DNA from 2 places in the Streptomyces sp. BBFR25 genome. Region 1 is predicted to be linked to the other one. Evidence: riboswitches for the same ligand, from Rfam matches in the RefSeq annotation. Region 1 holds a riboswitch; the other holds the start of a gene.
The links. Region 1 has a riboswitch for cobalamin ahead of ACGH52_RS31025 ((2Fe-2S) ferredoxin domain-containing protein). Riboswitches for the same ligand answer to the same signal wherever they lie in the genome.
Positions count from the first base shown of each region.

Region 2: it holds a riboswitch for cobalamin, as region 1 does, so the genes downstream of both, ACGH52_RS25645 (ribonucleoside-diphosphate reductase subunit alpha) here and ACGH52_RS31025 ((2Fe-2S) ferredoxin domain-containing protein) in region 1, are expected to answer to the same signal.

Region 1 is NZ_CP172447.1:6,806,677-6,809,541, forward strand. It holds gene ACGH52_RS31020 (ferric reductase-like transmembrane domain-containing protein) at 123-1,109, shown strand; cobalamin riboswitch at 1,179-1,305, shown strand; gene ACGH52_RS31025 ((2Fe-2S) ferredoxin domain-containing protein) at 1,368-1,775, shown strand; gene ACGH52_RS31030 (NUDIX domain-containing protein) at 2,035-2,700, opposite strand; partial or broken gene ACGH52_RS31035 (DUF4406 domain-containing protein) at 2,697-2,822, opposite strand.
Region 2 is NZ_CP172447.1:5,594,665-5,598,141, reverse strand. It holds gene mctP (monocarboxylate uptake permease MctP) at 1-1,366, shown strand, start outside; gene ACGH52_RS25650 (GNAT family N-acetyltransferase) at 1,439-1,945, shown strand; cobalamin riboswitch at 2,006-2,165, shown strand; gene ACGH52_RS25645 (ribonucleoside-diphosphate reductase subunit alpha) at 2,286-3,477, shown strand, end outside.

The DNA.
Region 1 (2,865 bases):
AGCCGGCCGCGTGATGGCTCTGGCCGGATAACACCTCGGAGGATCGCCGCCCCTTCAGCCAGACTTGTTGCCCCACGCCACATGCGCACCACCCCCGCGATAGTCCGTGCCCGGGAGGCCCGATGCTGTCAGACGCGAGGCCGGACGAAGACGGGTCGGCGGACCCGCCCGGGCGGCAACGTCCTCCCGGTGACCGCGTCGCGCTGCGCGGCGACCTGCGGTCCGCCCTGCCCGACGCCACCGCGGCGGTGGTGGTCACGGCGCTCGTCTTCGCGCTCCTGTACGCCCGCATGGAATCGGGTGCTTCGGACACCGTCGCGGTCATGCCGTTCATGGACGATCCCGGTACGTACTGGATGTACCTGCTCAGCCAGGCGTTCGGATGGTCGGGGCTGCTGTGGGCCTGGGGCACGGTCATGCTCGGCCTGCTGCTGTCGGGACCACGCCCCACCCGGCTGCCGGTCTCCCGGCAGGTACTGGAGCGCTGGCACCGCACCACGAGCCTGACGACCATGGCGCTGATGGCGGCGCACGCGCTGATGTTCGCGGCCGAACTCGTGCGCTACGAGACGGAGGTGGACTGGGCGGAACGGCTCTGGGTGGGCTTCGCGGACACCTTCGTGCCGGGCTGGTACGACTCCGGAACCGGCCGGATCGCCATCCCGCTCGGCCAGGGCGCCCTGTACTTGGCGATCCCGCTGGGGCTGCTGTTCTACGTCCGGCACCGCATCGGAGCGAACACCTGGCGGCGGCTGCACCGTTTCGTGATCGTCGTCTACGTGCTCAGCGTGTGGCACACGCTGCTGTACGGAACCAACGTCTGGTACGGGGAATGGCCCCGCACCGTCCTGTGGCTGCTGCAACTGCCGGTCGCGGCACTGCTGTTGCTCCGCCTGCTGCGACCGGCCCGGCGGGCCGAACGGCTGGGCTCCGCCCGCGGGCGCGGTGGCGCGGCCCGGCCCGGGTGGTGGATGCGGGGGGCAGGCCGGGTCGCCGCCGCGGCCGTCGTCGTCGGGCTCGTCGTCGTGGCGGTGTCGGGCCGTGACGGCGGACGGGACCGCCCGACCCACGCGCCCGCGACCGCCCCGCACGAACAGGAGACGGACTGACGGCCAATACCGGGCGGGTGGGACGGAGTTCCCGGGATGGCATGATGGCCGGCGACAAGGCGACGGCGGAACGAGGAAGCCGGTGTGAATCCGGCGCGGTCCCGCCACTGTGATCGGCGAGCGAGTCCCGACTGGCCACTGCCCGGCAACGGGTGGGAAGGCCGGGACGAGCATCGACCCGAGAGCCAGGAGACTCACGCGGTCGCCTCCTCGACGGACCACCGGGGCGGATCTCCCCGGAGAGAGGGACGGCACCGCATGCCCGCAACGCCGACCGGACGAACGCCAGAGGACGCGAGGCCCGCGACGGCCCACGGCCGCCCCGTACCCTGCCGCATCGTCGTGTGCCGCGACTGCTGCTGCGGCAGCCCCAAGGTGACCGGCGTCGACCACGCGGCCCAGATCGAACGCCTGCGCGCCGCGGCACCGGTACGCGTCTCCGACTGCCTCGACGTCTGCGAACAGGCCAACGTCGTCGTCGTACAGCCCTCCGCGCGGGGCCGGGCCGCCGGAGCCCGGTCCGTCTGGCTGGGGCTGGTCAACGACCCGGACGCCACCGAGGACATCGCGGCCTGGGTACGCGCCGGCGGACCGGGCGTCGCACCCCGGCCGGACATCCTCGACCTGTACGCCATCACGCCGCCGCACCGGCGTACGGCCTCCTGACCGCGCGCGGACGGAGAGCCCGGCGAGGATCGGCCAGGTGGTCCTCCAGGGCACGCGCCGGCCCGACCGCGCTGACTCCCGACCAGGAGCCGGACATGTTCACGCCGATCCCAGGCGCAGTCACTCTCCCATCCAGGTAGTTGTCATAAGGCAAATAAATAATCGACCATAACGGCATGAAGTAGTCAAGAAAACCGAACAACGAGGGTAGAAGGGGCAGTTCAGCTGTACCGCACGTGGCCTGAAACGGGCGGCCGTTCTACTGTCGGGCGAAGGGCCCGGACAGGGCAGCCCATTGCAGGAGCATGACGGTCTTGCCGTCGGCGATACGTCCGTCGCGGGTCATCGCGAGGGCCTCGGCGAAGGGGAGTTCGAGGACTTCGATGTCCTCGCCTTCCTCCTCGACTCCTCCGCCCGTGCCGGTCCGGTCGGCCGGGGTGTAGGGGGCGGCGAAGAAGTGGAGGCGCTCGGTGACGGAGCCCGGGCTCATGTAGGCGTCGAGCACGTGGGTGAGAGGGCCGAGTCCGATGCCGAGTTCTTCGGCGCTCTCGCGGCGGATCGCGGTGTGCGGGTCCTGGGCGTCGAGCAGTCCGGCCGCCGCCTCGATGAGCATGCCGTCGGGATGGCCGTTCACGTAGGCGGGGTAGCGGAACTGGCGGGTGAGCAGGACGCGGCCGCGTTCGGTGTCGTAGGGCAGGACGACGGCGCCGTTGCCGCGGTCGTAGGTCTCGCGCTGCTGGGTCTCCCACCGTCCGTCGCGGCGCCGGTAGTCAAAGGTGGTGCGGCGCAGGACGTGCCAGCCCTGGGAGGTGAGTTCGACGTCGCGTATCCGGACGTCGGGGTTGCGGGTGAGGTCGCGTCCGGCGAGGTGGAGACCGGTGCGTCCGCGGTGATCGGGGGTGTCGACACCCGGGCGGCTCCTCACCTGGTCTCCTGCGGGGTGCGGCGCGGAATCTCGGCGACGTCGTGGTAGACGGGCAGCCCGCGGCGGCGGGCGGTGGCGACGTCCTGGTCGGCGCCGGCGGACTCGCCCGGCAGGCGCAGCACGGTGGGAGAAGATCACCGGACTGATCACCGACGCCGATCCTCA
Region 2 (3,477 bases), 1.2 Mb from region 1:
CTTCTTCGCGGTGCCGTACACGATCCTGGTCTACCCGCTGATCTTCACCTTCCTGCCCCGCCTGTGGTCGGTCTCGCACAAGCACGGCTACGTGACGACCTCGGACTTCGTGCGCGGCCGGTTCGGCTCCAAGGGCCTGTCGCTGGCGGTGGCCGTCACCGGCATCCTGGCGACCATGCCGTACATCGCGCTCCAGCTGGTCGGCATCCAGGCCGTGCTCGACGTGATGGGCGTCGGCGGCGGCGAGGACACCAACTGGTTCATCAAGGACCTGCCGCTGCTGATCGCCTTCGGCGTGCTCGCGGCGTACACGTACTCGTCGGGGCTGCGCGCGCCCGCGCTGATCGCGTTCGTGAAGGACACGCTGATCTACATCGTCATCGCGGTGGCGATCATCTACATCCCCATCAAGCTGGGCGGGTTCGACGACATCTTCGCGTCGGCGAGCGACAAGTTCACCGAGACGGGCGCGGGCGGAGTGGTACCGAACGCGGGCGGCCAGTGGACGTACGCGACCCTGGCGCTCGGTTCGGCGCTCGCGCTCTTCATGTATCCGCACTCGATCACCGCCACGCTGTCCTCGCGCAGCCGTGAGGTGATCCGCCGCAACACCACGATCCTGCCGCTGTACTCACTGATGCTGGGCCTGCTCGCGCTGCTCGGCTTCATGGCGATCGCGGCCGGGGTCAAGGTGGAGAACGGCCAGCTGGCGATCCCGCAGCTGTTCGAGACCATGTTCCCGGACTGGTTCGCGGGCGTGGCCTTCGCGGCGATCGGCATCGGCGCCCTGGTCCCGGCGGCGATCATGTCGATCGCGGCCGCGAACCTGTTCACCCGCAACATCTACAAGGACTTCATCAAGCCCGACGCCACCCCGGCGCAGGAGACGAAGGTCTCCAAGCTGGTGTCGCTGCTGGTGAAGGTGGGCGCGCTGGTCTTCGTCCTGGGCATGGACAAGACGGTCGCGATCAACTTCCAGCTGCTGGGCGGCATCTGGATCCTGCAGACCTTCCCGGCCCTGGTCGGCGGCCTGTTCACCCGCTGGTTCCACCGCTGGGCGCTGCTCGGCGGCTGGGCGGTCGGCATGGTCTACGGCACGGTCGCCGCCTACGGTGTCGCCTCGCCGACCCAGAAGCACTTCGGCGGCTCCTCCGACGAGATCCCCGGCATCGGCGAGATCGGCTACATCGGTCTCACCGCCTTCGTGCTGAACGTCCTGGTCACCGTGGTCCTGACCTTCGTCCTGAGGGCGGCCAAGGCGCCCGACGGCGTCGACGAGACCAAGCCGAGCGACTACACGGCGGACGCCGGCGACCCCGGCGTCCAGGTGGAACTGCCGCCGGCCACGGCGGGCAGCTCGCACTAGCGGCGCCACGTCAGCGGGCCGTCGGAGAAATCCGGCGGCCCGTTGTCGTACCCGTCGGGCACACTCGGCGTCATGGACTTCGTGATCCGGCGGGCGAGCGCCGAGGAGTACGACACCCTCGGCGAGATCACCGCGCAGGCCTACTTGGGCGACAACCTCCTCGACTTCGGGGCGAGCGACTCCTACCTGGAGGAGCTGCGCGACGTGGCCAAGCGGGCCGCGGCCGCCGAGGTGCTGGTCGCCGCGGCGGGCGCCCAGGTGCTCGGCGGCGTGACCTTCGTGCCGTCCGGCGGCCCCATGGCGGACATCGCGCGTCCCGGCGAGGCCGAGATACGCATGCTCGCCGTCGCCCGCGAGGCACGCGGCCGCGGGGCCGGCGAGGCCCTCGTGCGGGCCTGCGTCGACCGCGCCCGGTCCGTGCCGGACTGCGCGGGCGTCGTGCTGTCGACCCAGCGCGCCATGCACACCGCCCACCGCCTCTACGAACGCCTGGGCTTTTGCCGCACCCCCGCCCGCGACTGGAACCCCCTGCCGGAGCTGGACGACATCATGCTGCTCGCCTACGGGCTGACGCTCTGACGCCAGCCCAGAGCGACACCTGACGCGCCGTCCGGACACAACATCTGGGGGTGCTCGCGTCACCCGGCACAAGATGTATGCTCGTGCTCGCTGTCGCCGCAGGGGAATCCGGTGCGAATCCGGAACTGTCCCGCAACGGTGTACTTGCGTGCATCCGTACGTCTTCACGTGCGCGCACGCCTGTCCAGTCCGAGGACCTGCCGACAGTGCGCCCGGCCGCCTTGGCCCGGGTGCCATGACGTCCGGGCCTCGTGGAATGGGCCGGTGGACGCGACGCCGTGCGCGCTCGTGAGCCCCCTGCCCTCCGCCAGGCCCCGTGCCGAGCGAGGGAGTGCTCCACGTGACCATCGCGCCAGCCGATCCGGCTTCAGCGACCCCGGTGACGGCGACCGGGGAACCCGACGGACCCGGTGCCGCCCTGCTGCGGACCCTGACCGGGCTGACCGCCGACCTCCAGGGCGCCGACCCCGGCCGGGTGGCCGCCGCCGCGCTGCGGGGCCGGTCCGCCCATGCCGACGAGGCCGAGCTGCGCGAGCTGGCCACGGAGGCGGCGGCCGGTCTGATCTCCGAGGACCCGGTCTACTCCCGGCTGGCCGCCCGGCTGCTGACCATCGGCATCCGCGCCGAGGCCGCCTCCCAGGGCGTCGCCGCCTTCACCGACTCGGTCGCCACCGGCCACCGCGAGGGCCTGATCGCCGACCGCACCGCCGCGTTCGTCCGGCTGCACGCGGCCCGCCTGGACGCGCTGATCGACCCGGACGCCGACGACCGCTTCGGCTACTTCGGGCTGCGCACCCTCTACAGCCGCTACCTGCTCCGGCACCCCATCACCCGCAAGCCCGTCGAGACGCCCCAGCACTTCCTGCTGCGGGTCGCCGCCGGACTCGCCGAGGACGACACGGACCGCGCGGTGGACGAGGTCGCCGCCCTGTACGGCCTGATGAGCCGCCTGGACTACCTCCCCTCCTCCCCCACCCTCTTCAACTCCGGCACCCGGCACGCCCAGATGTCGTCCTGCTACCTCCTGGACTCCCCCAAGGACGAGCTGGACTCCCTCTACGACCGCCTCCACCAGGTCGCCCGCCTCTCCAAGCACGCCGGCGGCATCGGCATCGCCTACTCCCGCGTCCGCGCCCGGGGTTCGCTGATCCGCGGCACCAACGGACACTCCAACGGCATCGTCCCGTTCCTGAAGACGCTGGACGCCTCGGTCGCCGCCGTGAACCAGGGCGGCCGCCGCAAGGGCGCCGCGGCGGTCTACCTGGAGACCTGGCACGCGGACGTCGAGGAGTTCCTGGAGCTGCGGGACAACACCGGCGAGGACGCCCGCCGTACGCACAACCTGAACCTCGCGCACTGGGTCCCGGACGAGTTCATGCGCCGGGTGGACGCCGACGGGACCTGGTCGCTGTTCTCCCCCGCCGACGTGCCGGAGCTGACCGACCTGTGGGGCGAGGAGTTCGACGCGGCCTACCGCAGGGCCGAGGAAGCGGGGCTCGCCCGCAAGTCGCTGCCCGCCCGTGAGCTGTACG